DNA from 4 places in the Bradyrhizobium sp. USDA 4451 genome. Region 2 is predicted to be linked to each of the others. Evidence: predicted binding sites of a transcription regulator. Region 2 holds the regulator's gene; each other region holds the start of a gene.
The links. The regulator LexA, encoded in region 2, represses DNA repair genes until DNA is damaged. The targets are predictions, from matches to a motif close to TGTTCNNNNTGTGTTCNG.
Positions count from the first base shown of each region.

Region 1: the regulator LexA is predicted to act here: its motif matches at 6,127-6,144, upstream of ACVMB0_RS10695 (ATP-dependent Clp protease adaptor ClpS).
Region 3: the regulator LexA is predicted to act here: its motif matches at 4,324-4,341, upstream of recA (recombinase RecA).
Region 4: the regulator LexA is predicted to act here: its motif matches at 4,820-4,837, upstream of ACVMB0_RS08195 (YifB family Mg chelatase-like AAA ATPase).

Region 1 is NZ_JBTRCH010000001.1:2,316,270-2,324,145, reverse strand. Features, by position in the region: gene ACVMB0_RS10720 (hypothetical protein) at 1-1,107, shown strand, start outside; gene ACVMB0_RS10715 (hypothetical protein) at 1,107-1,511, shown strand; gene ACVMB0_RS10710 (flavin reductase family protein) at 1,532-2,086, opposite strand; gene ACVMB0_RS10705 (LLM class flavin-dependent oxidoreductase) at 2,166-3,266, opposite strand; gene ACVMB0_RS10700 (mechanosensitive ion channel family protein) at 3,488-5,845, opposite strand; gene ACVMB0_RS10695 (ATP-dependent Clp protease adaptor ClpS) at 6,173-7,876, shown strand, end outside.
Region 2 is NZ_JBTRCH010000001.1:5,932,738-5,940,613, forward strand. Features, by position in the region: gene ACVMB0_RS27360 (hypothetical protein) at 325-453, opposite strand; gene ACVMB0_RS27365 (hypothetical protein) at 633-860, opposite strand; gene ACVMB0_RS27370 (hypothetical protein) at 900-1,148, opposite strand; gene ACVMB0_RS27375 (hypothetical protein) at 1,918-2,103, shown strand; gene ACVMB0_RS27380 (HAD family hydrolase) at 3,626-4,252, shown strand; gene ACVMB0_RS27385 (molybdopterin molybdotransferase MoeA) at 4,278-5,489, shown strand; gene lexA (transcriptional repressor LexA) at 5,733-6,437, shown strand; gene ACVMB0_RS27395 (hypothetical protein) at 6,714-7,142, shown strand; gene ACVMB0_RS27400 (hypothetical protein) at 7,300-7,527, shown strand; partial or broken gene ACVMB0_RS27405 (ComEC/Rec2 family competence protein) at 7,524-7,876, opposite strand, start outside.
Region 3 is NZ_JBTRCH010000001.1:6,826,955-6,834,830, reverse strand. Features, by position in the region: gene ACVMB0_RS32015 (HdeA/HdeB family chaperone) at 1-41, shown strand, start outside; gene ACVMB0_RS32010 (PaaI family thioesterase) at 295-756, opposite strand; gene ACVMB0_RS32005 (amidase) at 801-2,276, opposite strand; gene ACVMB0_RS32000 (hypothetical protein) at 2,273-2,569, opposite strand; gene ACVMB0_RS31995 (hypothetical protein) at 2,689-2,994, shown strand; gene ACVMB0_RS31990 (hypothetical protein) at 3,094-3,324, shown strand; gene ACVMB0_RS31985 (hypothetical protein) at 3,380-3,586, opposite strand; gene recA (recombinase RecA) at 4,446-5,534, shown strand; gene ACVMB0_RS31975 (acyl-CoA thioesterase) at 5,678-6,115, opposite strand; gene gcvP (aminomethyl-transferring glycine dehydrogenase) at 6,251-7,876, opposite strand, start outside.
Region 4 is NZ_JBTRCH010000001.1:1,779,643-1,787,518, reverse strand. Features, by position in the region: gene ACVMB0_RS08220 (penicillin-binding protein activator) at 1-952, opposite strand, end outside; gene rsmI (16S rRNA (cytidine(1402)-2'-O)-methyltransferase) at 1,171-2,124, shown strand; gene ACVMB0_RS08210 (YraN family protein) at 2,111-2,536, shown strand; gene gshB (glutathione synthase) at 2,569-3,516, shown strand; gene ACVMB0_RS08200 (MBL fold metallo-hydrolase) at 3,809-4,780, shown strand; gene ACVMB0_RS08195 (YifB family Mg chelatase-like AAA ATPase) at 4,888-6,438, shown strand; gene ACVMB0_RS08190 (hypothetical protein) at 6,557-7,078, shown strand; gene ACVMB0_RS08185 (response regulator) at 7,182-7,876, shown strand, end outside.

The DNA.
Region 1 (7,876 bases), 3.6 Mb from region 2:
GATGACGAGGCGCAGATCGCCTATGCCATCACGCTCAACGTCGCGGCGTCGCCATCCGATAAGAGCTATGCCAATCAGCTGAAAGGCGCGGCGTTGCTGGAACCGATCTTCCAGCGCCAGCCGGAGCACCCGGGCATCGCCCATTATCTGATCCATCTCTACGATTATCCGGCGCTGGCGGAGAAGGGCCTCCCCGCGGCGATGCGCTATGCCAAGATCGCCGAACACGCGCCGCATGCCCAGCACATGCCGTCGCACATCTTCACGCGCGTCGGCTACTGGAAGGAATCGATCGCCTCCAACAAGGAATCCGCGCGCATCGCCAAGGCAGACGGCGAACAGCAGGACCAGGCGCACGCGATGGACTACCTGGTCTATGCCTATCTGCAGCTCGGGCAGGACAAGGAGGCGCGGGCGGCGGTCGATGAGCTCGGCCAGCTCCAGTTCAAGCAGGACCGGTTCGCCGGCCCCTTCGCGGTGGCGGCAAGCCAGGCCCGCTACGTGTTCGAGCGCGGCGACTGGAAGGGCGCTGCCGCGCTTGACGTGCATCCGACCAAATACGCCTATGCCGATGCCATCACCTACTTCGCCCGTGCGGTCGGCGCCGCGCGCTCCGGTGATCCGGCGTCCGCCAAGCCCGATATCGCCAGGCTCGTCGAGCTGCGCGACAAGCTGAAAGACGCAAAGGATGCCTACTGGTCCAACATCGTCGACATCCAGCAGCAGATCGCGAGTGCCTGGATGCTGTACGCCGAAGCCAAATATGATGAGGCGCTCGGCGCGATGAACGCCGCCGCGGACGCTGAAGACAAGACCGAGAAGCATCCGGTCACCCCGGGACCGCTGGCGCCGGCGCGCGAGCTCTACGCCGCGATGCTGCTCGAACGCGGCAAGGCCGCCGATGCGCTTGCCGCCTATGAGGCCGTGCTCAAGAAGGAGCCCAACCGGCTGGCGGCCTATATGGGGATGATGAAGAGTGCCAAGGCGGCCGGCGATCAGGCCAAGACCCAGGATTGCGCAGTGCAGATCGCTCGGCTCACCGCGGATTCCGATGTATCGCGGCCGGAGCTGATCGAATTGCGGCAGACAACCGGAAGCAAGCTGTGATGCTGCTGATGACATGGCGCAACGGTGGCGCGGCGCTGCTCGGCGCTGTTGCGCTGTGCCTCTGCCACGCGCCGCCGCTCGGTGCGATGGAGATCCTCGGCCAGGCCGGCGTGCTCGGCGAATGGGAGCTGACCGGGCATCTCACCGAAAGCGGACCGGACGCGCGCAAGCAATTCTCCGGACCGCTGAAGATGAAGCATGTCGGAATCTGCACGCAGGACGGGCCGGAGGAACGCGCCGGCGAGATCAAGCTGCAAATCTCGGGGGCGGATGCGCAGGTGACGGCCGAGCTGGTGCTGGACGGCGCGCCCTGCACCTACAGCGCCCGCAAGACACGCAACTACGAGGGCACGCTGTCCTGCGAGGGCCGCGCGCCCGTCCCGCTGCTGGTGTGGCTCAAATAGATGTAGAGACTGTCGCGGCTCTACGAAAACTCGTTCCAGCTGACGCGGCGCGCATCGACGTCGCCGAGCGTGATCGGATCGTGGATGTTGCGCACGCTCTGGAAGCCCGAGCGGAGATAGATCAGCGGATCGACCGTGGTCACAGCGCGGACATGCTGGACCTCGCCGATGAAGATCGAATGGGTCTTGGTTTCGAGCTCCTGGCTCAGCACGCAGTCGAACGCCGCGACGGCATCCTCCAGCACCGGAGCGCCGGTCGCGCCGGTGGTCCAGCGTCCGAACGCAAAACGATCATCGCCATTGACGCCCTTCTGGCCGGAGAAGGTCAGCGCCAGCAGCGCGTGGTCCTCGTTCAGGAAGTTGATGACGAAATGCCGCTCGGCGCGGATGCGCTCATGTGCGCTGGCATTACGATTCACGCAGACCAGGACCGAGGGCGGGTTATCCGACAGCGAGCAGGCCGAGGTCACGGTGAGGCCTGTCCGCTGCCCCGGCTCGCGACCGACCGTCACCAGCGCGACCGCGCCGGCGCAATGGCGCATCGCCTGCTTGAAACTCTGTGCGTCGACCGTCATGCCGCAAACCTCGTCAAAAACACTTGGTTTAACATATGCGACGCGGGGGGCGAGGCAAGCCCCGCACCCCGCGCAGCTGTCATGCGGCCTTCTCGAACTCGGCGCCGAGATGCTTGAGCCGCGGCATCACCTCCTGCTTCAGCAGCCGCAACGAGTTGTGCCAGGCCTCGGGCTTATGCTTGTAGTCGAAGCCGAATACGCAGAGGACGCCGAAGCCACCGACCTCCCGGTAGATCTTCTCGATCTTCTCGGTGACCGTCGCGGGCGAACCGACGATCCAATTCCGGCGCGCGCAATATTCGACGGTGACGTCACTGTCGGGCACATCGGGCGCGTGTTTCAGATAATCCTTGAAGCCGAAATGACCGAGCAGCGGCAGGAAGTACTCGCTCATCATCCGGCCCATCATGTCGCCGGTCGAGAGCTTCCAGGCCTCCTCATCGGTATCGGCCACGAACACCTCGCGCACCAGCCGCCAGTCCTTGCGGCTCGGCTTGCGGCCGGTCTTGGCGGCGCCGGCTTCCACCGACTCCCAGTGGCTGCCGACATAGGCCGGGTTGAGGTTGAGGCTCATCGGGATGAAGCCGCGCTCCCCGGCGAGCTTGAGCGTGTCGGAGTTCTTCGATAGCCCCGCAACGCCGATCGGCGGATGCGGGCCCTGCAACGGCTTGATGTGGGGTTTGAGGAAATCGAACATCGTGTCCGGCTTCGACACCGTCCAGAACTTGCCCTTGTGGGTCCACGGCCCCGGCTCCGACCACATCTTCAGGATGATCTCGAGCGCCTCGCGGGTCATGTCGCGGTTCTGGCCGGACATGCCGTCGACGTTGAACATCGCCCAGTCGCTCGGCAGCCCCGAAGCCGCGACGCCGAAATTGAGCCGCCCGTTCGAAAGATGGTCCAGCATCGCGACGCGGTTGGCGAGTTCGGCCGGGTGATGATACGGCAGCAGGAAGCCGCCGGGCCCGATGCGCAGATTCTTGGTCTGCAGCAGCGCCTGCGCCACCAAGAGATCAGGCGACGGGTGCGGCTCCCACGGCGCGGTGTGATGCTCGCCGATCCAGGCTTCCTGATAGCCGAGCTCGTCGAGCCAGCGCAGCGTTTGCAGGTCCCAGTCGTGGCCCTCCTTCAATCCGCACTCCGGCGGGTGCGAGGGCATGGTGAAGTAGCCAAGCTCCATGTGCGTTCCTTCCTTCGCGTTGGGTTCAGTCATGCAATGCGTCTTGCCGCGCATTCAGGCGACAATCAGCAAGCACTGTGCCAGAGAGGAAATCGCAGGGAATGGACGGGAACGGCCGGATTTCGGCCGGCTGCGGCCGTACGCCCGGCTCAGTAGCGCTGCGACCGTCTCACCGTCGCGAGACGTGTCGCAACGATGAGACGCGCAGCTAGCGTGTCAGATCAGCCCGCCGCGCGGCGCGGCATCGCGTTGTTGCTATCGGGCTCGGACGGCGGCGGGAGCTGCATCAGGATGGTCTGGCCCATCGAGGCGATCTCGATGCCTTCCTCCTGGAAGCGCCGCTTCATGCGGCGGTTGAACTCGCGCTGCACCGACCAGCGGCCGCCGTCGGTGCAACGGATCTGGCCGACGATGGTGACGACGGAGCCGTCGACCTTGTCGACGCCCCACAATTCGAGATCGCCGCGGATCAGCGCGCGATACGCCGTCTCCTGGCGCATCTGCGCGACGATGTCCTTCAGCACCTCGCCGGCGCGGTCGGTGTCCTCCTTGTAGGAGACGTTGACGCTGACCGCGGCATTGCCGGCGCCGCGGCTGGCATTGGTGATGGTGGTGACCGCGCTGAACGGCACGACATGCACCGAGCCGTCGCCGGCCCGCAGCCGCATGGTGCGGATCGAGACGTTCTCGACCACGCCTGACAGCCCCGACACCGTGACGGTGTCGCCGACCTGCACGGTGTTCTCGATCAGGAGGAACAGCCCGGTGATCAGGTCCTGCACCAGCTTCTGCGAGCCGAAGCCGATCGCGATGCCGACGATGCCGGCGCCGGCGAGCAGCGGCGCGACATTGACGCCGATCTCGCTCAACGCCGTCAGCCCGACCACCGCGACGATCATGCAGAACAGCGCGGTGCGCAGCATCGGCTGGAAGGTGCGCAGGCGGGCGGCGCGGGCGTAATGCCCCTCGCGCGACAGCGTGTCGATCTGCCGGTCCATCAGTGCGTTGGCGACCTCCCAGATCACGGCCGCCGCGAGCGCGGCGATGCCGATCGTCACCAGCGCCGAGATCAGACGCGAGCCGATCTGCCCGCCGTAGAACCAGACGATGGCATCGACGCCCCACACTTCGAGCAGCGCGACGAATCCGATCAGGGCGATCACCGCCGTGACCACCTTGCGCAGCAGCGGCAGATAGCGGTTGGCGCGCATCTCCAGCCCCGGGAAGCGCTGGATCAACTCGGGGCTGATGCGGAAGCCGCGATCGATCAGGCTCAGCACCACCATGGTGACGAGACGGGTGACCAGCAGCACCGCGATGGTGCCGACGAAATATTGCAGCAGCAGCGAATAGCCGTTGCGGATATTGAGCGCCCACACCGCCCACAGGGCGAGGTCGAGCGCGATCGCCAGCACATGCCAGAGCGCCGCGAGGCGGTTGCGCGTCCGCGCCGCAAGCCCGGTGCGATCGGCCGGCGCGCGGATGACATCGGCGACCTGGCGGCGGCATTGCAGGATGATGACGACGATGAAGAGGTGCACCACCAGCATCACCAGCCGGATCAGCGCGGCATAACCGGCGCGATGCAGGCCAAGCAGCAGCGCGACGTTGGCAAAGGCGATGCCGGAGACGCCGACGGCGACGATGCGCCTTGCCCAGATCTCGATATAGGCCGCGGTCTCGGCACGGACCCGGAACAGGCCGAACGGCCCTGCCAGCGCGCGCACCGCGCAGATCAGGACACGCGAGAACACATAGGCGTTGACGACGGCGAGGATCACCAGCCGCGTGGTCGACTGATCGCCGATCTCGGTGCCGAGCAGCGCGGTCGCGGTGCCGCCGAATACCACCACCGGCAATAATTCGAGCAGCAGGCGGCCGAGCACGAAGGGCAGCCGGACCAGCGACTGCCAGGCCCGTGCCAGGCTGAGCCGGCGCCGATGCAACTCCGGTTCCGGCGTGACGTCGGCGACCGACGACGGCGGGTCGACGCTCGCGAGCGTCTGCACCGGCATACGCGCGGTCTGCGGCAGCCGCGCCTCGAGGAACGCGACCGGCCGCTTGATCAGGCGGAACACCACCCATTCGGCCACGAGCGCGCAGCCGAACACCAGCGCCAACTTCCAGGCGATGTCGATCAGGAGGCCATAGGCCGCCGGATCGTTCGCGGTGCGCACGAACCAGTAATAGAACGCGGGAAAATGCGTCAGCGTGCGCGCGACGTCGGCGACCTCGCGCGACATCTCGCCGACCTGCTCGGACACCATCAGCAAAAGCTGTGCGCCGAGGCTGTCAGCGGTGAGCGGGATCGGCGAATGCTGCTCGGGCGCTGGCTCCGCGGCCGCCGGCTGGGCAGCAGCCTGCGGCGAGGCATTGGCGATGGCGCGCAGCGTGTTGATGATCTCGCCGCGCTTCTTGTCGTCCTGCAGCGTCTCGAGCGCGCGCTTCGCCTGCTCCGGCGTCAGATTGTCACTGGTACCGGGTTGCGGCGGCGCCGGCTTGGCGCCCGGCTGAGCCAGCGCGGGAGAAACGAACAAAGCGAGGACGAGAAGGATCGCAAAACGAAATGTGTGCGACACGAGGGCCCTCTTATGAAAAGTCATTGCGCGACGGCTCATCCTGAAAGGAATCAGCTCACGCGCTCGCGCCATGTCGGATGCTCCTTTTCGCCCCGATGATGTGTCGGAAGTTTGCCGCTGTGGCGGCCATGTTTTGGCATTTGCCGCAACGCAAACGTCACAGGTGTTGAGCGGCATTTACGCACGCAATGCGCTCCCCGCTGAGCCGAGCCGGCCGATCACGCCACACGTCAGAGATGAGGCGGGAGAATCTTTCGCTTGACGAAGGCCGGTGGCCATGATGTTCTTATTTTGTTCTTTTGGTTCCGATTGCGTTTCGAGGTGATCATGCACGACGTGTTAAGCGACGATGGTCCGGTCCGGCTCTTCATTCATGACGACGATGAGACCCCGCTGGAATTCGTGCAGGATTTATTGCGTACGGTGTTCGGGAAATCCGAGCAGGAAGCCGTTGCCTGCGCTGCCTTGATCGAGGCCAACGGCGCTGTTCCCTGCGGGCCATATCCGGGGCCGGTCGCACGGGCCATCTTCAACTCGGCGAAGTGGCTGATCCGCTCCAACGGCCAGCCGTTGATGATCAGCACCGAATCCGCCGACGCCAGCCGCCCCTGCGATCTCTGCGAAGCGCCAAGGGCCGTGACGGAGATTTTGATCCCCGGTACGACGACCGCATCGCTGTGCAGCGATTGCCTGCTCGCGGCACGCCGCAGCTCGGAAGAACTGCCGGGCGAGACGTTTCGATCCGCTTACGTCGCGCTCGACTGGCATTTCGCCGGCGTGCCGCGCAACCTGATCGTGACACGGGCGCGACAGTTTCCGGGCCACATGCGCGCCGACGTTCAGGTCGCAATCGACAAGCTGTTCACCGATCCAATCCACTTTTTCGGCATCCATGAAGAATATCGCTACGAGACGCTCGACTTCGCGGCGCTGATGAAGGCCGGCCGGCATGCACCAGCGATCGCGCCGCCACAATATCGCGACGTCGATATCGGCGAGGCCGAGCCGGTGAAGTGCCTTGCCAATGGACTATGGCTGTGTCGAACCGGTGAACTGCGCTACGCTGTGCTGCTGACATTCTATCGCGAATATAATCACGAGCCGTCGCTGCGGATCGAGCTTGCGTTGCCCGCCGGTGCGGCCGGCAACGCTTTCGTGCAGCGCACGTTCGCTGAGCTGGAAACTGCCGTGCACGCGGCACGCTCCTATCGCGGCAAGATCCTGTCGCTGGAGGATGGCGCCAATTATCGCGGACGTTCGCAAGGCTTGACCGTGCATCGGCTGCCGACGGTCGCGCGCGACGACGTGATCCTGCCGGACCGGACGCTGCGGCTGCTCGACCGCAACGTGCTCGATTTCGTCGAAAGCCGCGACCGGCTGCGCAAGCTCGGGCAGTCGACCCGCAAGGGCATCCTGCTGTACGGGCCGCCCGGCACCGGCAAGACCCACACCATCCGCTATCTCGCCACCAACCTGCCAAACCACACCACGCTGATCATCACCGCCGAGCAGGTCGGTCTGCTCGGCGCCTATATGAGCCTGGCGCGGCTGCTGCAGCCGACCATGGTCGTGATCGAGGACGTCGATCTGATCGCGCGCGACCGCGAGGACATGGGCGGACCGTGCGAGGAATCCCTGCTCAACAAGCTGCTCAACGAGATGGACGGCCTGAAGGAGGATTGCGATATCCTGTTCGTGCTGACCACCAACCGGCCCGAAGAACTGGAGGGCGCGCTCGCCGGCCGGCCCGGCCGCATCGATCAGGCGATCGAGGTGCCGTTGCCCGACGAGCCGGGGCGCGGCAAGCTGATCCGGCTCTATGGCCGCGGCCTGCCGCTGGAGCCGCCCGTCATCGAGGCAGCGGTGCAACGTACCGAAGGCGTCAGCGCTGCCTTCATCAAGGAGCTGATGCGCCGTATCGCCCAGGCCAGCATCGCCCGCGGCGGCGGCCAGGATGTCACCACCGAAGACATCGACGGTGCACTGAACGAGATGTTGTTCGACGGCGGCCGGCTCAACGTCAAGCTGCTC
Region 2 (7,876 bases):
TTCGGAGTACCGGAATCGTACGGGGTTTGACGATGCGGGCCTTATTTCCGCGTTCGTCCGTATCGTTGAAAGTTCCTGGAAAGGAACCGGAACGGAAACTGATCACAATTAGTTGGATCGAATGATTTCGAAGATGGAGCGTCAACGCCGTGACCCGCAAAACCCTACAGGCACGTTCAGAGCAGGCGCTCGTCGTTGTTATTCTGAGCACCGGGGCGCTGATCGCATATCTCGGTTTGGCGCTTTCCAGGATGTGAGCGCTGTCCGGCAAAAAACGAGTCGGCCGAGAACGCTTGTTTTGAGCGACCACCCAATATTGAAACCTCAACCGGGGAACTGCGGCTCGATCAGCGACATGATCATCAGCGTGACGATCAATATCGAGGGCGCGCAGGCAACCACCGCAGCCAACCAAAGGTCCGAGTGGGCAAAGATGTCATAATCGTCCCGCATGGGTGGCCTCCAAACGAATCCAACCATGTACGGAAAAACATTGGTTTGCCGACTGTTCCATTCGCGTTCGAGGAACGACCGGTCTCGATGAGCGTCGCCTGCAGAGCTCGCGCACGGCCGGCGATGAAGCGAGACGAGGAACCGACATGGCGTGCAACAGTCGATTGCGGCGAGGTAGCTCAACCGATCTTGCGGCGCATCGCGTTCGGGAACGCCCACTGAGGAACGCTTGGGCGAAATTCAATCTCCTCGGCTAGACCGGAACAGATCGACCAGTCATGTACCGCATTTACTATTTTGCTGCCTTCCTCGCTGTGACGGGATCGGTCTTCGGCTTGCTGGTCGCCCTTGAGAAGACCGTCGGCGGATGACGCCAGGGAGGAAACAAGTTTTGCATCGAGTGGCACGGAAGCGCTCGATGGGGCGATCCGGCGACCCTGGCCGGGTTATGCCGAGCCTAGCTTTTTCTCGATGTAAGCATTCACCGTTTCGGCGAAGCCGCGCTGATCTCCCACAACGGCATTGAGCTGCGTCAGCACGTCTTGCTGGAGGAGCCGGAGTCCGCTCCTCCTGGCTCCAAGCAAGGTCGCGTCCCAATACTCGTTGACCGCTCTCTCGGCCAGCGCAATGCGGTTCACGTCGCCTTCTGCGATCAGTCGGCGCAGAACTCCCAGGCAAGCATCCAGGTGGGGCATCCCTCACCCGCCTCCAGTCCAGGGAGCTCGGAAAGAAAGGGCCCCAGCGAGTGGGCACCACACTGAGGCCAAGGTCCGTTCGTCCATCGTGTTCGGCGTCACCCGGTCAGGAGCCAGCTCACGCTGGCGACGAGCGCGATGAATGACATTCCGGCAAAGCCGAGAAAGCCCATCTCCACGCTGTCCATTCGATGAGGTGTCAACATCCCCGCAGTTTGCATCTCGTCTCCGAGACCCGCATTTAAAAATGCATGTCAGAAGCCATGTCCTAATTTCGCTGAGCCCCAAACAGCGGCCGCTCCACCAATTCGGATTTCAGAAACAACGGGCGTGAAGCGACGAGAACGTTTCGGCTCTCGTCGTCCCTGACCGAACACGCCGTCAGCCACGTCACCCCGCATGCTCGCGCCAGTTGGTTCCTGCCCGCAGCAAAAATTCCGCCAGCACTGGATTAACCTATGTAGATGCCATGCAAGGCCATTGGTGGCCGAATTCGCGCGACAATTGTTCGCGCGGGCCGAACGCCATGGGAAAGAAACGACGAAATCGGGTTAAGCAAACGACGTCACTGACCTTCAGACTGCTAAAGCTTGCCGAAACGGCCAGGACCAGGGCAAGCGGCTTGCCGCCTGGAGCCGAACGTGAACGCATGCTGAGGAAGTCACTTGAAGCCCGGCGTGCCCTCGAGATCGAGAAGTTCCTGGCAACCCCGGGGGCTGCAATGCCTTCATAGGCTTGTCGCGCATCCATCGTCCAAACGGCATCCGAAATGTCAGCCGAGCCGATCGAATATCAGGGTCATCGTCTAACGATCGTCGAGCAGCGAGGCGGCGGCTTCCTCGTCGAGATCACGCCTCTTGCGGGCGGTCCTCCGATCAGAACGCAAACCTTCCAGAGCACTCAAGAGGCGATCGCCAGGGCCAAGGCGACCATTGAGAAGCATCCAAGCAAGTGAAGCCGTACGGTTTGCAAGCAAAGCGTCCAACGCGTCGGCGGGCGGACCGGAGCAACATGATTGCTGGACCGATGCGAAAGCTCCATTTTCGAGTTGCGCGACATCCCACGTACTTTAACCAGGTTAAGGCGGGAACTTGGTAGCGGTTGCACGGTGTCGCCGCGCACGAAAGCACAGGGTATCGCGTGATGCGATGCTGGCTTCTGCGGGCTGGGGCACTCCGATGATCCTTCCAAAAGGACCCCTATTCATCATCAACATTTCAAACCCCGACGCCTTCTCGGGGAAAGGCAGCATCATCATGCTTGAATTGGCGGACGAGGATGCCGCTGTAAGAATAGCTCGAAAGATCGCTGCCGAGACAGGACGCTGGGTGACTGTGCGGAAAGAAGACATGGAAGTCGTTGGAACGATATCGCCGCCTACGACACATTAGGCGCGGTGATGACACGCCCCTGAAGACCACGAAGGTGTGCCCCTGGCTCGGGGACAGAGCCAAGGGCACCGGAAACGCCGACCTGCCGTTCCTGTTGGGTGGCGTTTGTTATCCAATACGCGGTGCCAGGTGCTGTCGTTCCTAATGAGCGATCGCCCGACAAGAGACGGCCCAGCGAGGGGCGCGATTATCGACGTCGGCCGCTCCCTGGACGCCTGGAGAAGAAGGGTGCAGCCCGCTGAGGGCACACGTCGGACGGCGATGTGTTTGCAGGGTGTTGCGGTCCGGACACGACGGGCAACTCAGCAAAACCTGTCAATCACCGTGTGCGAAAATATTTCGCTTTATCCGAAGCGCAACTCGGTGTATGAATTCCCCGTCTCACCCGACACGAGGGGCGCTTCGCGGTCGTCACGAACGCGGGTCGAGATGCGGTGGACGCCGAATGCGCAGTTGACGAACGCGCATGAGGCGGACGGCGAAATCGTGCAGGCCTGACGCCCTAGTGGCAGGTGTCTTTTCCGATTGCGCAATGCGCGTTGCGAAGACGGTGACAACAAAGCCAAGTCTCGCCGGGGAGAGCACGTATAAGCCGTAAGCCATCGCGCAGGGAAAGCCGGATTGCTCCGGTTACACCTGTGGTCCTACCCCCGAGCTTTCTACCCCATTGCTCGGGGCCCATGGGTGCGATCGGCACCCGGCTTTCCCTGCGCCCTCACCAACGGAGAGGGCGGAACGAGAAGCAAGACTCGGACAAATCATGTCGCGAGAATGCGGACGTATGATTCACAAGCGGCGCCACACATTCGCCGCCGTCCCGGCGAAGGCCCGGGACCCATTACCCCAAAAGCGAATTGTTGCGCGACGCTGGGGCCACAGCTTGTTTTCAACAACACAACCCTGTGGTTATGGGCCCCGGCCCCCGTGCGCAATTGCGCACTAGGCCGGGACGACAATGAAATTGTGGCGCGAGCATGCGAAGCTATGGACCGAGCGGGAGCCAGTGTCAGCACATCAGTCGCATGCCTCCCGCACAAATCGGGGACATTGCCGGCTGCCCGCAATTTTCGTACATGGTTCCACGCAATGACCTCGCACCCCCTCCCCGATTCCGTCGACGTGCTGCTGTTCGATATCGGCCGCGTCGTGCTCGACATCGACTTTGACAAGGTGATGGCGCACTGGGCGCAGCATGCCGGCTGCGCGCCGTCCGACCTCGCCACCCGCTTTGTCGTCGACGACAGCTTCAAGCATCACGAGATCGGCCGGATCGACGATGCGGCGTTCTTCGAAAACCTGCGCCGGACGCTCGGCATCGACCTCACGGACGCGCAGTTCCTCGAAGGCTGGAATGCGATCTTCACCGGCGAGATGCCCGATATCGCCCCCCTGCTCGCGGCCGCGGCGAAGCGGATGCCGCTCTATGCGTTCTCCAACACCAATCCGGCCCATGTCGCGCATTTCTCGGTTGTCCACGCCGAGTTGCTGAGCCATTTCCGCACCGTGTTCCTGTCCTCGAGCATCGGCCATCGGAAACCCGACGCCGCGGCCTACGATCATGTGGTAAAAGCCATCGGCGTGCCGGCGTCGCGGATCCTGTTCTTCGACGACCTGGCCGCCAATATCGAAGGCGCGCGGGCGCGCGGCCTTCATGCCGTCCACGTGACATCGACGGATGACGTGGCAAGGGCGCTGACCGCGCTCGGTATTTGAACCCTGGACTTGAGGAGCTCCGAGCGTGGCCCTGATGCCGGTTGCCGATGCCCTGTCCGCCGTCCTGGCCGGCGCCGAACCGCTGCCGGAGGAAATGGTCGCGCTCGATGCCGCCTATCACCGCACCCTGGCACGCGACCTCGCCGCGCGGCGCACTCAGCCGCCGCAGCCGATGTCGGCGATGGACGGCTATGCGGTGCGCGCCGCCGATGCGGCTGACCTGAAGGCGCGACTCAAGGTGATCGGCGAAGTCGCCGCCGGCCGGCCGTTCGAGCGCACGGTCGGTGCAGGCGAAGCGGTGCGGATCTTCACCGGCGGCGTGATCCCCGACGGCGCCGACGCCGTCATCATCCAGGAAGACACCGCCGTCGACGGCGACCACATCACGATCAGCGAGGCTGCCGCCGTCGGACGGCACATCCGCCCCGCGGGGGTCGACTTCCGCGAGGGTGACGTTCTGCTCGCCGCCGGCAGCCGCCTCTCCGACCGCGCGCTGTCGCTGGCCGCCGCCATGAACCATCCGGAACTCGCCGTGCGCCGCCGGCCGAAGGTCGCGGTGCTGGCGACCGGCGACGAGCTGGTGATGCCGGGCTCGCAGCCCGGACCCGGCCAGATCGTCTATTCCAACGGCTATGCGCTGCGGGCGCTGGCGCGTGCCGAAGGCGCTGAGACCATCGATCTCGGGATTGCCGCCGATACGGTTGAGGCCACCACGGCCGGCATCCGCCGGGCCCGCGACACCGGAGCCGACATCCTGATCACGACCGGCGGCGCCTCGGTCGGTGACCACGACCTGGTCAAGCAGTCGCTGGAGGCCGAGGGCGTCGCGATGGCGTTCTGGCGGATCGCGATGCGGCCCGGCAAGCCGATGATGCATGGCCGGCTCGAGGCGATGCGGGTGATCGGCCTGCCCGGCAATCCGGTGTCGTCCTACGTCTGCGCCTTCCTGTTTCTGGTGCCGTTGATTCGGGCGCTGAGCGGCCGAAAAGCGATTCATCATCGCCGCGCGACCGCTTTGCTCGGCCGCGACCTCGCTGCCAACGACCAGCGCGAGGACTATCTGCGCGCGCGTCTCGAGACGCGCGACGACGGCACGCTGATCGCAACGCCCGTGATGCAGCAGGATTCTTCGCTGCTCGGGAATCTCGCTGCGGCACGCGCACTTCTCGTGCGTCCGCCGTTTGCGCCGGCCGCCGTCGCCGGCAGCGAATGCGAGATCCTGATGCTGCCCGAATAGGGTTTTCTCACCGCGGCGATTGTGCGCCGCCGGGCGTGTTCACCGGAAATTAAGTGGTTGCGGAACACATATCGAACATATAGTGTCCGTTCATGATTTGTTTCGAGTACTGGTGTCTACAATCGGGAGGCCGCCCAGGAGCGCTTGCAGCAAGCACCATGCTCCCTTGGTCAGGCCCGGTCTGCAGATCCCACCGAAGAGTCTCGGAATCGAACGACGCTATCAACCGGGGGAATACTCGAGATGCTCACGCGCAAACAGTACGAACTTCTGCGTTTCATCAATGAACGTCTGAAAGAGGCCGGCGTCCCGCCCTCCTTCGACGAGATGAAGGATGCGCTCGACCTGCGCTCGAAGTCCGGTATCCACCGCCTGATCACTGCGCTGGAGGAGCGCGGCTTCATCCGCCGCCTGCCCAACCGCGCCCGCGCCATCGAAGTCATCAAGCTGCCCGAGCTGTCGGCCGGTGGCGGCAACGGCCGCCGCGGCTTCACCCCGAGCGTCATCGAAGGCACCCTCGGCAAGCGCACCTCTACGCCGCCGATCGCCGAGGATGACGGCAATCGACCGGTCGCGGTCCCGGTCATGGGCCGGATCGCTGCCGGTACGCCGATCGAGGCGCTGCAGACCCGCAGCCACACCATCAGCGTGCCGCCCGACATGCTCGGCTCCGGCGAGCATTATGCGCTGGAGGTGCGCGGCGACTCGATGGTCGATGCCGGCATTCTCGACGGCGACATGGCGCTGATCCAGCGCAACGACGTCGCCAACACCGGCGACATCGTGGTGGCGCTGATCGACGAGGAGGAAGCGACCCTGAAGCGCTTCCGCCGCCGCGGCGCTTCGATCGCGCTGGAGCCGGCCAACACCGCCTATGAAGTGCGCATCCTGCCGCCGAACCGGGTCCGCATCCAGGGCAAGCTGATCGGGCTCTATCGCAAGTACTGAATTGCAAATAGTTGCGGCGGCGAGGCAAATACTTGCGGCGGCGAGGAACGAGCGACAGATCGGATCGTTCCTTGGAAGATAGCGCGGCATGCGGCCTGCTCGATGCGCTCCGATACCTCTCACGCAGTGTCGCGTGTTTGTGATTGAGGCGGTCTCGGGCGAGTCGTACAATCGCCCAGAAACGAGCTGACACTCGTTCGCTATCGTCCACTCTGGTAGAGGCCCTATGCCTCAAGGAGAGGCACGGGTCGCTACCTCCATTTGAGGAGCCATCCGATGTGTGACTATAGTCTGCACGCCGTGGCATCGCGCCCCGCCATTGTCGGAGAGACGCTGATCACCACGACCTTCCGCGGCACGTCGACCCGCGGCTTTGCGTCGGAGAACGATCCGACTGTCGCGGTCTGCATGCTGCCGGGCACCGAGCTCGCTTTCGCCGAGAACGTTCGCTACGACAGCCGCTGGATCTGGACCAAGACGCTGAATTTCCGCGTCGGCGTGTTCAACGAAGTCGAGCCCGACGTGCCGGATCGCCATCATGATGCGGTCGAATTCCCCGACGGCAGCCATGTGCTAGTGACCCAGCTCGTCGAGGGACAGCGCGTCAGCGTGCTGCAATTGCCGGCACTGCATCCGCCGGTCGCGCAGAAGCCGAAGGTTGTGGAGCGGCGGCCCTCCGCATTTGCGTCGCTGTTTTTGGGTTGAACGCATCGTCGCCGCAGGATGACCCGGCGGCGAGTGACCGAAACGATTTCGAGCGACCCCGGACGTCGGGTTCCGGGGCGCGGCAGGAGATTTGCGTCGGCGGCCGCCTTGGCGCATCATCTGGCGCAGAGGACGTGCACTCACGGAAACCTGCTCGGTGGTCGATAAGGTCACATGGCAAAAGGCTGGACGCGTCACGGAGCCGGGCCGCTACATGTTCCGGTTCGGCTGGCTGACGGTGACGGCTGACGACCTGAAGGTCTGGCAGCAATTCCCCGAGGCGTCCTTCACCCTCGTCAAGAAGCCCGACGCCGGCCCCGATTCCGATGAATACCATCTCGGCCTGTTCGAATTGCCGGCCGGTCCCTCGCCAGACCCCGGCTAATCCTCACCCTGCAGATCGCTCTCCGCCGGCGTGGCGTCGACGGCCGGCCGTGGCGCGGTGGCGGGGGCGCGGAGCGTCGCCTCGGCCTCGCCGTCGCCGGGAACCGCAGGCGACCATGGCCGGTCGATCCCGCCGGGCTTGACCGCATCGATGGCGTAGCCGTCACGGGTCCGACGCAGCACCAGCGCGCCGTGACGCCGCAGCCGCTCAGCGTCGACCACCGAGGCCGCGCAGCCCCGCGGCGCCGGCCGGGCGGTGACGATCAGCGCCGCGCGCTCGCAATCATCGGCCAGCGCCTCCGGCCGGCTGGCCAGCGCGACGAAGGCGCCGCCGGGCCCCTGGACCACGC
Region 3 (7,876 bases), 890 kb from region 2:
TCAGCATCGTCAATGCCGCCGAGGCCGTGCTCGCCAAGTAAGCCTGCTACGCAGGCGCCTCGTGGAGCATGGGCCTCGAAGGATCGACGGCCACCAGCCGGGCCGATTCATCCTTCGAGACGCGCGCGAGAGCGCGCTCCTCAGGATGACGGAATTGGTTTACTCAGCTTGCTCGGTGTCATCAACCGCGCATGCGGGTGATCTAGTATTCCAGAGACTGTCGTGCTTGAGCCGACAGGCCGCGGTGTACTGGGGCGCCCGGTCTCGTCTCCGCCAAGGCGTCGCCTCGGCGTCTTATCCCGGCAGCATCGCGAACGCGCTCGACACCATCGCCACCGGCTTGTTGTCGGTGCCGGAGGAGAGCGTGACGCGGCCGAAGCTCATGGTGCGGCCGAGCCGGACCACGCGGGCGTCGGCCAGCACGTCGGAGGCGGTCACCGCGCGCATGAAATGCGTGGTCTGGTCGACCGTCGTCATCGGGCGATAGCCCTTGTTGGCGGCGAGATTGGCCAGCACCATCGCGGTGTCGGCGAACGCCATCAGCGCCTGGCCGCAGACGATGCCGCCATTGCGGCACAGCCGCTCGGAAAACGGCATGCGCAGGATGGCGCCGGGCTGCCAGTCGGGATCGCCGCCGGCGGGGGCTGCGATGTCGAATTGCTCGACCGACAGATTGAGGTCCTGCACCCATGGCGCAAAGACGTCGCCGAGCACGCGCTTCGCGTCGTCGATCCCGAATTCATTGGCCTGCTGCATGATGTCTCGCTTCCTGCCCTGATGGTCTTGCTGTTATCTATGACCTAGTTGGCCGTGACATGCACGCCCGGCCGCTTGCCGTCATTCCATTTGCCGTCGATCGCGCGTTCGATCTGGGCGGCGAGCTGCAACAATAGCCCGTCATCGGCCTGCTTGCCGATCGCCTGGATGCCGAGCGGCAGGCCATGCTCGTTGGTCGCGAGCGGCAGCGAGATCGCGGGGATGCCGCAGAGATTGGCCAGCGGCGTGAAGGCGAAATTGCGCCAGAGATTGCCGAACCAGTCCAGCACCGACGGGTTGTCGCTGATGGTGAGATATTCCGTGGTGCCGACCTTCGGCGTCGGCAGTGCCGTGATCGGCGTCAGGATGATGTCCCAATCCTCGAAGAAGGTGCCGAAGCCGCGCGCGGTGGTGTTGAACACCGCCTGCATGCGGGCGCGATCGGCGAAGCTGAAGTCGCGGCCGTGCTCCCAGATCCGGATGTTGATCGGTTCGATCAGCTCCGGCGGCGGCCGCGCCAATCCGCGCGCGGCGAGCATGTTGCCGATCACGACGGCGAAATTGCTGATGTAGCAGCTGGTCTGCGCCGCGAAGGCTTCAGTGTAGTCGATCGCCGGCAGGGCGTAATCGACCTGATGGCCGAGGCCTTCGAGGAAGCGTCCGACCCGCGCGAGCTCGGCTGCGATATGCGGCGTCGCGCGATAGTCGCCCCATGTGTGCGACAGCGCGATCCTGAGCCGGCCGGGGTCGCGCTTGATCATCGCGGCATATGGCTCAGGCGGTGCCCAGAACGGCATGAACTCGCCGGGCGCGGGGCCGCGGCAGGCGTCGACGAAGGCCGCGGTGTCGCGCACCGAGCGCGACTGGCAGCCCTGGATCGAGACGAGGCCGGTGAGATCGGACAGATGCGGCGCGAGCGAGAACACGCCGCGCGACACTTTCAGTCCGATATTGCCGTTGACGCCGGCCGGAATCCGGATCGAGCCGCCGCCGTCGGTCGCATGTGCGATCGGCACCGCCCCGGCGGCGACCATCGCCGCGCTGCCAGCCGACGAGCCGCAGGTGGTGTAGTCGGTGTTCCAGGGATTGCGCGTGACATAGATCGCGGGGTTCTCGGCCGAGCTGCAAACCCCGAACTCCGGCGTCGTGGTCCGCCCGATCAGATTGAGGCCGGCCTTGCGCAGCTTCGTGGTCAGGAAGGTGTCGGCCGCGGCGCGATTGCCGCGCATCATCAGCGAGCCCATCTCCTGCAGCCGTCCCTGCATGGTCGGGCCGAGATCCTTCATCAGGAAGGGCAGGCCGGCGAACGGCCCGTTGAGATCGGCGCCGTCGCGCGCGGGATCGGCGATCACGTCGTCGAACAGCTCGACCACGCCGGAGAGCGCGGGATCGACCTTGGCGACCGCGGCGGCGGCTTGCGATGCCAGCTCCCGCGGCGTCAGCTCGCCACGCCGGACGCGCTCGGCGAGCGCCATTCCGTCATGCCGCGTCCATTCGTCCCAGCTCATCGCCAAAGTCATGTCGTCGATTCCTTTTCTGCTTTGTTGCGGAGTGTAATTTGCGCGGCCGCCCGGTCAAACCGTTGCGCGGCGGCGGCGCTCCGGCGCGCGTGCGCTGCGTTGCAAACGCCGTGCCCGGCATGAAAATGCCCCAGTTTCGGCGCCCAATCGCCCTTCGTTAGTGGTGTGGGGGCGTACATGGTCCGCAGGTTGGTGTTGCTCGGCGGCGTGATTGCGGTCGGATTGGCGCTCAGTGGCTGCACGCGCTGCGGTCCGGTCTGGGACGACTGGATGCAGTCGCCGAAATCCTGCAAGTCGGACAACCTCTAGGGCAGCGACAGCCAGCTTGGCCGGACATGCTTGGCCAGACATGTGCTTGGCGACGGCTTTCCGGCGGTGATATACCGCGGACGAAAATGCAAGGAGCGTTCTCATGAGAGTTTTGTGCGCAGTCGCGGTTGCGGTGCTGCTGTCGGCGCCGGCCTATGCGCAGATGCCGAACATCAACCTGATGCCTGAGGTCAAGACCAAGACCCAGGAAGAGAAGGACCAGGACGCGGTCAATCAGAGGGCTTACAAGGACTCGCTCAGCAAGATTCCCGACGCCAAGGGATCGTCCGATCCGTGGGGCGTGGTGCGCAGCGACGCGCCGAAGGCGGCGGCCCATCCTCCCGCCAAGCCGAAGACCAAGACCGGAAGCTCGGCGCAGCCAGGCCCGACCACGCAGCGCAGCCAGTAAGCGCCGTTCGGGCCGGCCTCGACGGTCTGGCACGGACTCGGATTCTCCCGGCACCGCGCCTATATTGGGAGCGTCGTCAGTTGGTCCGGAGTTGCGGCAATGGTGTTTCGTCCGCGCGATCTCGCCAGCCGGATGGCCGCACGGCGCAAGCCGGATGACGGCTTTCTGCGCGAGACCTTCAGCCTGCCACGCGATCAGGCCCGCCTGCGGGCGCGTGCCTTCCTCAAGCGCTATCCGAAGGCGGCCTATATGAGCGCCGTCGAGAGCTGGCGCGAGCTGCCCGGCGGCGACATCGAGTTCACGATGCGGCGGCTGGCCAGCGCGGACTGACAGTGCCTGGGCGAAGCGGACCGGCACGGCGTCAGCTCGCCCGGCAGATTGCGCCTCACTCCCCGTCGCTGCGGCCGCGGCTCTGTTCGCGCCCGAGGTTGTTCAGCTCGCGGTCGATCCGCAGCTGGACGCGGCGGACCGCCAGCAAGTCGAGTTTCGCCTCGGTCTTGCCTGTGAAGACCCGATCCCCGATCTGGAAGCGCCATGTCCAGACCCCGGCTATCAGCTGGGTGATGGTGAATTCGATGCCCCTGTGGATCATCTGGAACAATCCCGCGAATCAAAGGCAATCATCGATACCTAAAACCATAGGTTGTATTAATCTCTAACAATCGTCAAACGTTAATATGAGATAAAATGCCCGTCCGGGCGGCGTCGCAGACCCTGCGGGCGGACCGATCCGTCGGCTGGACGGTGTCGCCGCTGCGCAGCGCCCCGGCTGCATTGCCGGGCAGGCCAACGTTACGAACACTGGCGCAAGCTGAGTCTTCCGCGAAGGCTACGTAGTTTTTTTGGGCGTCAGGAGGGGTACCAAGGTAGTATGCAGATTGTGCCAGACCATGGTCGGCGCGTGTGTAACATCTTGATAGTGCAACTATTTTTCGGACGTGCTTGGGTGGCATGCCATCCGGAACTTTGTTCTTGCCCGGAGAACTACGGATCGCGGCGGGCAGGAGTTCGACGACTAGCTACGGCCGGTGCGCAGGTTGTGACACGGGGGCGATGGCCACGAAAAGCGCTGGCCCGAAAGAGGCCGGACAATGTCTGTGAGAGGGGGCCGCCGCGTGCGGAGGCGCGATCTCGCGATCGCTTTCACGGCCAGAACAGATGGCGTCCCATGGAAAATGATGGGGCCAGAACATTTACTCTATCGCCTCAGTAGTCCTACCGAGAACATCAACCAAGCCTCGGTTTCCGTTCGCTTAATCCGCGCCAGGACACTTCGGAAATCAACCCCGGAGACAGTGCCCTGACGGCATCCGGCGCTTACCCGTCCGAAAGAACATATTGCGAACATAGAACAAACGTGGTACGAGGTTTCCTATCAACAAGGCATTCCTTTCGACCTCATCGCCCGTTTGTCCCGCTAGCGAATCCCCGCCATAAGGAGCACATCCCAAATGTCCGCCACTGCACTGCGTATCGTCGAAGGATCCTCCATGGACAAGTCCAAGGCCCTCTCAGCCGCGCTCTCCCAGATCGAGCGTCAGTTCGGCAAGGGCTCGGTGATGAAGCTCGGCAAGAACGACCGCTCGATGGATGTCGAGACGGTGTCCTCGGGGTCGCTCGGGCTCGATATCGCGCTCGGCGTCGGCGGCCTGCCGAAGGGGCGCATCGTCGAGATCTACGGGCCGGAATCCTCAGGGAAAACCACGCTGGCGCTGCACACGGTGGCGGAAGGCCAGAAGAAGGGCGGCATCTGCGCCTTCATCGACGCCGAACATGCGCTCGATCCGGTCTATGCGCGCAAGCTCGGCGTCAACATCGACGAGCTCCTGATCTCGCAGCCGGACACCGGCGAGCAGGCGCTGGAAATCTGCGACACGCTGGTGCGCTCCGGTGCGGTCGACGTGCTGGTGGTCGATTCAGTCGCGGCGCTGGTGCCGAAGGCCGAGCTCGAGGGTGAGATGGGCGACGCGCTGCCCGGCCTGCAGGCCCGCCTGATGAGCCAGGCGCTGCGCAAGCTCACCGCCTCGATCAACAAGTCGAATACGATGGTGATCTTCATCAACCAGATCCGTATGAAGATCGGCGTGATGTACGGTTCGCCCGAAACCACCACCGGCGGCAACGCGCTGAAGTTCTATGCCTCGGTCCGCCTCGACATCCGCCGCATCGGCGCGATCAAGGAGCGTGACGAGGTGGTCGGCAACACCACCCGCGTCAAGGTGGTGAAGAACAAGCTGGCGCCGCCCTTCAAGCAGGTCGAGTTCGACATCATGTACGGCGAGGGCGTCTCCAAGATGGGCGAGATCCTCGACCTCGGCGTCAAGGCCGGCCTCGTCGAGAAATCGGGTGCCTGGTTCTCCTATGACAGCCAGCGGCTCGGCCAGGGACGCGAGAATTCGAAGGCGTTCCTGCGCGCCAACCCCGATATCACCACCAAGATCGAAGCCGCGATCCGGCAGAATTCCGGCCTGATCTCCGAGCAGATCCTCGCCGGCACGCCCGAGCGCGACGCCGACGGCGAGGAGCCGACGGAGGAGTAAGCTTTAAAGCTCCAAGATTTCGCTGCAAGCGGGCGCTGAGGACGTTGAGTTGCCGACGTCTTCGGCGCCTGTTTGGTTTTGGTGTTGAACGGGAGCGGAGCGGGCGTCGGATCTTGATCTGCTGATCCGGTATCTGCCCGTGCTTATCCCTGTGCCAGCGCCTTTTCCCGGCTCGCGATCAGCGCCCGCAAGTCGTCCGTCACGGCGACCGACTGATGGGTCTTCTGATCGGTCGCGACCCAGATGATCTCGCCGGTGGCGCGCAAATCCTCGGAGCCCTTGGCGAAGATCGCGAGCGCAAGGTTGATCGAGGAGCGGCCGATCCGCGCGACGCGGACGCAGACTTCGATGTCCTCGTCGAAGCGGATCGGCGCCTTGTACTCGACGACCGATTTCACGGTGTGGAAGTCGATGCCAGTCCGCGCCACCTCGCCGAGATAGTCGTAGCCGAGCGCGCGGAAGTACTCGGTGATCGCGGTATCGAAATAGGTGAGGTAGTGGGCGTTGAACACCACGGCCTGCGCGTCGACCTCGGAATAGCGGACGCGAAACGGGAACTGAAACCAGAAGTCCTCGCGCATGCTTCCTCCTGCCGCGGCGTTGCTCGCCGTCGTTCGCCCACGGACAAGCGCGCCTTATGAAAACCGGGCTGCAGGATGGGCAGAGCCAACGGAGCCGCGCCCGTTGGCTCTGCCCATCCTTGATCGTTGCCCGCGCTATTCCGCCGCCTGCGCGTAATCCTCGACCGGCGGGCACGAGCACACCAGATTGCGATCGCCGTAGACATTGTCGACGCGCCCGACCGGGCTCCAGTATTTGTCGGACCGCGACACGCCCGCGGGGAAGCAGCCCTCGGCGCGGGTGTAGGCCCGCTCCCACACATCGTCGGCGATGTCGTGCACGGTGTGCGGGGCGTGGCGCAGCGGCGAGGCGTCGATGGTCCAGCGGCCCTTCTCGACCTCCGCAATTTCGTTGCGGATCGCGATCATGGCATCGCAGAAGCGGTCGATCTCGAACTTGGATTCTGATTCGGTCGGCTCGATCATCAGCGTGCCCGCCACCGGGAAGCTCATGGTCGGCGCGTGGAAGCCGTAGTCGATCAGCCGCTTGGCGATGTCGTCGACGGTGACGCCGCTGCTCGTCTTCAGCCCGCGCGGGTCGACGATGCACTCATGCGCGACACGGCCGCGCTCGTTGCGATACAGCACCGGAAAGTGCGGCTGCAGCCGTGCGGCGATGTAATTGGCGTTGAGGATCGCGACCTCGGTGGCGCGGGTGAGGCCTTCGCCGCCCATCATCAGGATGTAGATGTAGGAGATGGTCAGGATCGACGCCGAGCCGAACGGCGCGGCTGACACCGGGCCGATGGCGTGCGCATTCGCGCCGTCGGTTGCGGGATGACCCGGTAGATAGGGCGCGAGATGCGCCTTGACGCCGATCGGGCCCATGCCGGGGCCGCCGCCGCCATGCGGGATGCAGAAGGTCTTGTGCAGGTTGAGATGACTGACATCGGCGCCGTAATCGCCGGGCCGCGACAGCCCGACCTGCGCATTCATGTTGGCGCCGTCGAGATAAACCTGACCGCCATGCGCATGCACGATGTCGCAGATCTCGCGGATATGCTCCTCGAACACGCCGTGGGTCGACGGATAGGTGATCATCACGGCGGCGAGATTGGCCGAATGCTTCTCCGCCTTGGCGCGGAGGTCATTGACGTCGACGTCGCCGCGCGCGTCGCACGCCACCACCACGACATCCATGCCGACCATCGCGGCCGAGGCCGGATTGGTGCCGTGCGCGGAGGAGGGGATCAAGCACACCTTGCGGTGCGGCTCGCCGCGCGCGAGGTGATAGCCCCGGATCGCCAGCAACCCGGCATATTCGCCCTGCGCCCCGGAGTTCGGCTGCAACGACACCGCGTCATAGCCGGTGATGTCGCACAGCCACTGCTCCAGCCGCTTGAACAGCGCGTGATAGCCCTTGGCCTGATCCGCTGGCGCGAACGGATGCAGATTGCCGAACGCCGGCCAGGTCAGCGGGATCATCTCGGTGGTGGCGTTGAGCTTCATCGTGCAGGAGCCGAGCGGGATCATCGCGCGGTCGAGCGCGAGGTCGCGATCGCTGAGCTTGCGCATGTAGCGCAGCAGTTCGGTCTCCGAGCGATGCGTGTTGAACACCGGGTGGGTGAGGAAGGCGCTGGTGCGCCGCAGCTCCTTCGGCAGCGCCTCGTGCGCCGCCGCTTCGATCTCGGCAAAGCTGAGCTTGCCGCCGAACACGCGCCACACCGCCTCGACGGTCTCCGGCGTCGTGGTCTCGTCGAGCGCGATGCCGAGCGTGGTCGT
Region 4 (7,876 bases), 4.2 Mb from region 2:
TGGTGCGGTAACGGCCGGCGAAGCTGCGGAAGCCGGACGGATCGGGCGCGGCATAGAGGCCGCCTTGCAGGACGGGGCTCGCGAACACCCGCGGATTGTCCCACAGCCCGGTGCCGAGCAGCTGGATGTTGCGCAGATTGGCGCCTGCCGCGGTCAGCGCATCGGCGGTCGCGACCACCGAATCGCCGTCATCGGCGATCAGCAGCGCATCGGCTTGGCCAAGCGCCTGCGCCACGGTCCGCGCCGGCGTTGCGCGGTCGGCACCATACTTCTCGAAGGCGACGACGCGGCCGTTCTTGCGGCCGACCGCCTGCTTGAATGCGGCCTCGACCACATTGCCATAGGCGTTGTCCGGCACCATCGCGGCGAACGAGCGTTTTCCGATTCCGGCCGAATAGTCGACGATGCGGTTGATGTCGGACTCCGGCAGGAAGCTCAGCAGATAGACGCCGCGGCCGGCCACGCTCGAATCGGTCGAGAAGGCGATCACCGAAGTGCCGCGCGGCCGGGTCAGTTGCGCGACGGCCGGCACCGAGCCCGCGAACAGCGGTCCCAGAATGATCTCGGCGCCTTCGGCCAGCGCCTGCTGGGCACCCTGCGACGCGCCCTGCGGGCTGCCGCCATCATCCTTGATCAGAAGCTGGATGTTCGGGTTCTGGAATTCCGCCAGCGCCATTTCGGCGGCATTGCGCATCGACTGCGCGGCGAGCCCGGCATTGCCGGCCGCCGACAGTGGCAGAATCAATCCAATTTTGACCTGGCCGGTGCCAACCGCCTGCGGCTGCTGCTGCGGGCCGGCAGGACCGGCGTCCGGGCTGCCGCTGGAGAATTGGCTCAAGCTCTGCTGGATACCGGAACAGGCCGTCAGCAACGGCGCGCCCACGAGCAGACCAAGCGCGGTTCGTCGGGTCGTGCCCGACGGCGAGGAGTTGCGGTGATGCGGGCCTGCCATCGTCTCTCTTCTCTTGACCGACCAGGATCGGCCAGGACTCCATCCAGCTCTGATGAGGCGGGGGGATTTGGGCATATTGTCGGCGAATAGTTAACTAAAACAAAAGGATTATGGCCGCGCGGCGCCGTTGCCGCGGCCTTCATTTCCTTCCCTGGCAACGGCCTCTCCGCCGCCGTTTGCGGATGGCGGAAGCGTCGCCGTCCCTCTAGATTGGCATTATGCGCGCAAAAGCCAGTTCCCTCCACCATTCGGATGCCACGGCAGGCGTTGCGGCCAGAAGTTTTTCGATCGGCGGCCAGCAGTTGCCCGCGCCCAGGGCCAGGCCCGGGCTCCATCTGGTCGCGACCCCGATCGGCAATCTCGCCGACATCACCCTGCGCGCGCTGGAGACGCTGGCCGGCGTCGACGTCATCGCCTGCGAGGACACCAGGATTACGCGCCGGCTGACCGAGCGTTACGCGATCACGGCGGAGCTTGCGCTCTACCACGAGCACAATGCCGCCCAGGCCCGGCCCAAGATCCTGGAACGGCTGGCGCAGGGCGCCGCGATCGCGCTGGTCTCCGACGCCGGCACGCCGCTGATCTCAGACCCCGGCTTCAAGCTGGTGCGCGAGGTCTGCGCCGCCGGCCATGCCGTCATCGCGGTGCCCGGGCCATCGTCGGTGCTGACGGCACTGTCGGTGGCGGCGCTGCCGACCGACCGGTTCTTCTTCGAGGGATTTCTGCCGACCAAGGAGCACGCGCGGCGCGCGCGGCTCACTGAGCTTGCCCGGATCGACGCGACGCTGGTGATGTTCGAGTCAGGCAATCGCGTGCAGGACACGCTACGCGACCTGGCTGCAATCATGGCCGGACGTGATGCCGCGATCTGCCGCGAGCTGACCAAGCTGCACGAGGAGGTCAAGCGCGCGCCGGTCGCAGAGCTCGCGGCAGGCGTGGATGCGCTGGAGACCCGGGGCGAGTTCGTGCTGGTGATCGGGCCGCCGGCCGACGATGCCGGGGTGATGGACGAGACTTCGCTCGACGATCTCCTGCGCGCGCAGCTCGCGCGGGGCAGCGTCAAGGACGCGGTCGCCCACGCGGTCGAGCTGTCGGGCCGGCCGCGCCGCGAGGTCTATGCCCGCGCGCTCGAGCTTGCGAAGACCATCGGGGACGGCGATGGCCAAGCCTGATAACGCCAAGACTGAGGCCAAGACTGATAGTGCCAAGACTGACAGCGCCTCGCCCGAGCGCGTCGCCGCATTCCGCACCGGCATCTCGGCCGAAAGCCGTGCCGCGGCGCTTCTGATCGCCAAGGGCTATCGCATCCTGGCGCGGCGCTTCCGCACGCCCTATGGCGAGATCGACCTGGTGGTGCGCCGGCGCAATTTGCTGGCCTTCGTCGAGGTCAAGGCCCGGGCCAGCCTCGATGAGGCCGCCTATGCGGTGACGCCGCGCCAGCAGCTGCGCATTATCAATGCCGCCCAGGCGTGGCTGATGGCGCATCCCGAACACGCCGAATTTGACCTCAGATTCGACGCCGTGCTGATTGCGCCGAAGAGCCTGCCGCGCCATCTGTTAGCGGCATTCGACGCAAGCCCATAGAACCTATCCTCAAGATCTCGCGGGACACACCTATGACATTGAAGATCGCCGTCCAGATGGATCCCATCGCGCGCATCAACATCCGCGGCGATTCGACCTTTGCGCTGCTGCTCGAGGCGCAGAAGCGCGGCCACGGCATTTCCTACTACACGCCCGATAAGTTGTCGCTGCGCGGCGAGGAGCTGGTGGCACCGGTGCAGCCGCTCACCGTGCGCGACGAGCTCGGCGATCACTTCACGCTGGGCGAGCCGAAGCGCGAGGCGCTCAACGGCTTCGACGTCGTGTTGCTGCGCCAGGACCCGCCGTTCGACCTCGCCTACATCACCTCGACGCATTTCCTCGAGCGCATTCATCCGAACACCCTGGTCGTCAACGACCCGGCCAGCGTGCGCAACGCGCCGGAAAAGCTGTTCGTGATGAACTTCCCGCAGCTGATGCCGCCGACCCTGATCTCGCGCGACCTCGACGAGATCAACTCCTTCCGCGATCAGCACGGCGCCGTGGTCATGAAACCGTTGCACGGCCATGGCGGCGCCGCCGTGTTCCGCGTGATGCCGCAGGACATGAATTTCGGCTCGCTATTCGACATGTTTTCGGTCACCTTCAAGGAACCCTGGGTGATCCAGCGCTTCCTTCCCGAGGTGAAGCATGGCGACAAGCGCATCATCCTGGTCGACGGCGAATTCGCCGGCGCCGTCAACCGCGTGCCGGCGGCGGACGATCTGCGCTCCAACATGGTGCGCGGCGGCGCGGCCAAGGCGACCGAGCTGTCGGATCGCGAGCGCGAAATCTGCGCCACTGTCGGGCCCGCGTTGCGCGAGCTTGGTCTGATGTTCGTCGGCCTCGACGTGATCGACGGCAATTTGACCGAGATCAACGTCACTTCGCCGACCGGCATCCGCGCCATTCAGCGGCTCAACGGCCCCGATGTCGCGGCGATGATCTGGGATACCATCGAGAAGAAGCGCGCCGCGAAATAATCATCCTTCTTTGTGCGCCGCACAGGCTGGCTGAAATCTAGAAGCATGATCCGGAAAAGTGCGAAGCGGTTTTCCGAAAAAGATCATGCTCAAACAATGAGCTAAAGCGCGCTGACAATCGATCCCGATCTCATCGCGCTTTAGCCAGGGCTCGGTCGCGCCTGCGTTCGCCTTATTCTACTTGCCAGCTTGCGCGGGCGCGGGCAGCATCCTCTTGCCTGCGTCAGGTCAAGCGGCGGGTCAACGCGCGGGCACAACGCGACAAATTCATAAAAATTGGGAGGAAGACGTTATGACGCTCAATGTCTCACGACGATCCTTGCTCGCGCTCGGTGCCGGTCTCGGCGCCAGCACACTGCTCGGCGGCACCGCACAGGCGCGCGCGCCGAAACTCGGCACACAGACTCCCTATTGGCACCGCTTCGAACTCGGCGACGCCGAAGTGACCGTCGTCTCCGACGGGCCCCTTCCGCTCGGCGATCCCTCCGGCACCTTCACGGGCGTGCCGAAGGAAGAAGTCAAGAAGATGCTCTCCGACAACTTCCTCTCGCCCGACAATGTCGTGCTCGAGCAGAATTCACCGATCGTCAACATGGGCGACAGGCTGATCCTGTTCGATACCGGCATGGGCACCTCGAAGGCGTTCGGTCCGACCACCGGCCGGCAGCAGAAGAGCATGCAGGAAGCCGGCATCAAGCCGGAGGACATCGACGCCGTCGTGCTGTCGCACGCGCATATCGATCATATCGGCGGCATCGTCGGCGCCGACGACAAGCCGCTATTCCCGAATGCGCAGTACTACATCGCGCAAAGCGACCTCGATTTCTGGACCGACGAAGGCAAGATGGGCAGTCCGTTAAAGGACTTTGTCGTGCACGCCCGCAAGAACCTGCTGCCGGTGCGCGACCGCATCGTGTTCTTCAAGGACGGCCAGGAATTCCTGCCCGGCGTGACCGCGCTCGCAGCCCCCGGCCATACCGTGGGCCACACCATCTTCATGGTGACCTCGGGCGGCAAATCCTTCGCTTTCCTCGGCGATCTCTCGCACCACGCGGTGCTGCTCTTGGAGCGGCCGCGGATGGAATTCTCCTACGACACCGATCCGAAGCAGGCGGCAGCGTCGCGGGTCAAGATGCTGGAGATGCTGGCCGCGAACAAGACGGCCGTCATGTCCTATCACTTCGCCTGGCCGGGCTATGGCCACGTCGCCAAGGCTGGCGAGGGCTTCCATTACTATCCCGAGCCGATGCAGATGACGCTGTGACCGGCTGATCATCCGGGGACGGCGCGCGTCGTCCCCGGATGTTCTCTTAATGTTCTTGCGCTAAGCGGCCCGCTCCGCTACCTTGGGTGGCGAGAAACAGGGGCAGCATGGTTCAGCGCGTTTCCACCGTCGCATTCGAGGGGATCGAGGCCCGCGCGGTCGACGTGCAGGTGCAGGTCGCGCCGGGGCTGCCGGCATTCGCGATCGTCGGCCTACCCGACAAGGCGGTGTCGGAGGCGCGGGAGCGGGTGCGTTCGGCACTGATCGCCTCCGGTCTGGCGCTTCCGGCCCGCCGCATCACCGTCAACCTCGCGCCGGCCGACCTGCCCAAGGAAGGCAGCCATTACGACCTGCCGATTGCGCTCGGCCTGATGGCCGCGATCGGGGCGATTCCGCCGGATGCACTCGGCGGCTTCACCGTGCTCGGCGAACTCGGGCTCGACGGCTCGATCGCGCCGGTGGCCGGTGTGCTGCCGGCCGCGATCGGCGCCAATTCGCGCGACGAGGGATTGATCTGCCCGGCCGCCTGCGGCTCGGAGGCCGCCTGGGCGAGCCCCGACATCCAGATCATCGCGGCGCAGTCGCTGATCCAGATCGCCAACCACTTCAAGGGCACGCAGGTGCTGTCACGGCCGCAGCCGAAAGTGCAAGACCAGAACGAGGCGCGCGAGGAAGCGCTGCTCGATTTGCGCGACATCAAGGGCCAGGAAAGCGCCAAGCGCGCGCTCGAGATCGCGGCCGCCGGCGGGCATCATTTGTTGATGATCGGCTCGCCCGGTGCCGGCAAGTCGATGCTGGCGGCGCGGCTGCCCTCGATCCTGCCACCGCTGTCGCCGTCGGAGCTGCTCGAAGTCTCGATGATCGCTTCCGTCGCCGGCGAGATCCGCGACGGCGCGCTGACCGCGCGGCGCCCGTTCCGCAGCCCGCACCATTCCGCCAGCATGGCGGCGTTGACCGGCGGCGGCATGCGCGCCAGGCCCGGCGAGATCTCGCTGGCGCATCAAGGCGTGCTGTTCCTCGACGAGCTGCCGGAGTTCGATCCGCGCGTGCTGGATTCGCTGCGCCAGCCGCTGGAGAACGGCGAGGTCTCGGTCAGCCGGGCCAACCACCGCGTCACCTATCCGGCGCGCTTCATGTTGGTCGCCGCGATGAACCCGTGCCGCTGCGGCCACGCCTATGAGCCCGGCTATTCCTGCAAGCGCGGCCGGCTCGACCGCTGCACCGCCGACTACCAGATGCGGATCTCCGGCCCGCTGATGGATCGCATCGATCTCAGGATCGAGGTGCCGGCCGTGACCGCGGCGGATTTGATCCTGCCGCCGCCGGCGGAGGGCTCGGCCGAGGTCGCCCGACGCGTCGCGGCCGCGCGCGACATCCAGCTTGCGCGTTACGCGGCGGCCGGCATGCCGCATGTCCGCACCAATGCGGAAGCGCCGAGCTCGCTGCTCGAGACCATCGCGCAGCCCGACGCGCATGGGCAGAAGCTGCTCCGCGAGGCCGCCGACACCATGCATCTCACCGCGCGCGGCTATCACCGCGTGCTGCGCGTGGCGCGCACGCTCGCCGATCTCGACGGCGCTGAGACGATCGGCCGGCTGCACCTTGCCGAGGCGCTATCCTATCGTGCATTGGCCGACGATTTGCGGCGCGCGGCGTGACGCCTCGTGTTTTGCAACCGACGCTCGTCGCGTCAACGCCGCAGTAACCACTCTCATTTACGCTCCGCAAACCATAAGCACCGCGATCCGCGGGAGCTTGGGTCGAGCGAGTTGTGTCATGTTGCGTATGAAAATGCTGGCCTCGGTGGTGCCGCTTGCTGTGGCCGCGATATTTGCCCGCGCTGAATTCCTGCCGGGCCCCCGGCCCTGCATCGATGTCGGCGGCGCCACGATGCAGATCGCAGCGGTGCCGTGGCAGGCGCAGCTTCACGTCAGCTTCACCGACGACCCGAGCCTTGCGACCGTCCTGGTCCAGATTGCCGACAGCGCGGACACCGCCGACTTCACCGTGATCGACGACATCGACGATGCCGAGGCCGGGGCGTGCGAGAGCAACGTCACGCCGCAGCTGATCGGGATTTCGAGCGATCCGTCGGCAAACGGTCCGGTGATCTATCTGTCCCGTGACGATGGGCCGTCCGATTACCGCGTCTTCGTGCAGTCCAGGACGTTTTCGGCGCGCGATGCCGCGGCGCTGATCGTCAGTGCCCGCGGCGGACATCGCCGCCTGGAGGCGGCATCGGTCAAACCCGACACGCGCTTTCACGGCCGGGTCATGGCGGAGTTAACCTCGCGCTAACCCTGTTCCGAGGGCAACGCGAAACGGCCATCAAGCTCAAGCACTTTGCAAGGTGACCGACGCATCGTCATTGCCAGACCAAGCCATTTCAGGGCCACCATTGATGGGGCGTTTCTTCCGGATCAAGTTACGCTTTCGCCGCTTCCTGCGCCGCCATTCCTGGGTCGCGACGATCGTCCGCTCGTTCACGATCTTCTCGGTCGCGTTCGGCGGCGCATTCGGATTCATCTCGGGCGCCCTCTCGCCGCACAGCGGCTACGATCCCAATTCATTCGCGATCGGGGTCAGCTTCCTGTTCGCGCTGGCCTGTCTGTGGATCGTGACGCTCGGCATCCGCCTGCGGCTGATGCGCAAGCGGTTGCGCACCGTCGCCATGCACAACGAGGCGATGGCCGACCGCAACTGGGAACTCCAAGAGGCCGAACAGCGGGCCGGCAAGCTGTTCGAGGCGCAGGGCGATTTGATCGTGCTGCGCGACCTCGAAGGACGGATCACCTACGCCAACGACGCCTATTGCGAACTGGCGCAGGTCTCGCGCGACAATCTGATCGACAGCACCGCCACGCTGACAGTGCTGGAGCAGGGCGAGACCGCGCTCGAGCCCAGCGGCACCCGTGTCTACGACCAGAAGGTCGCGGGACCGCTCGGGCCGCGTTGGATCGCCTGGCGCGAGGGCCTCGTGCGCAACGATGCCGGTGCGCCGGCGGAGATGCAGAGCGTCGGCCGCGACGTCACCGACCGCACCGAGAGCGAGCGCGCGCTGACTGAGGCCCGCGATCAGGCCGACGCTGCCAACCG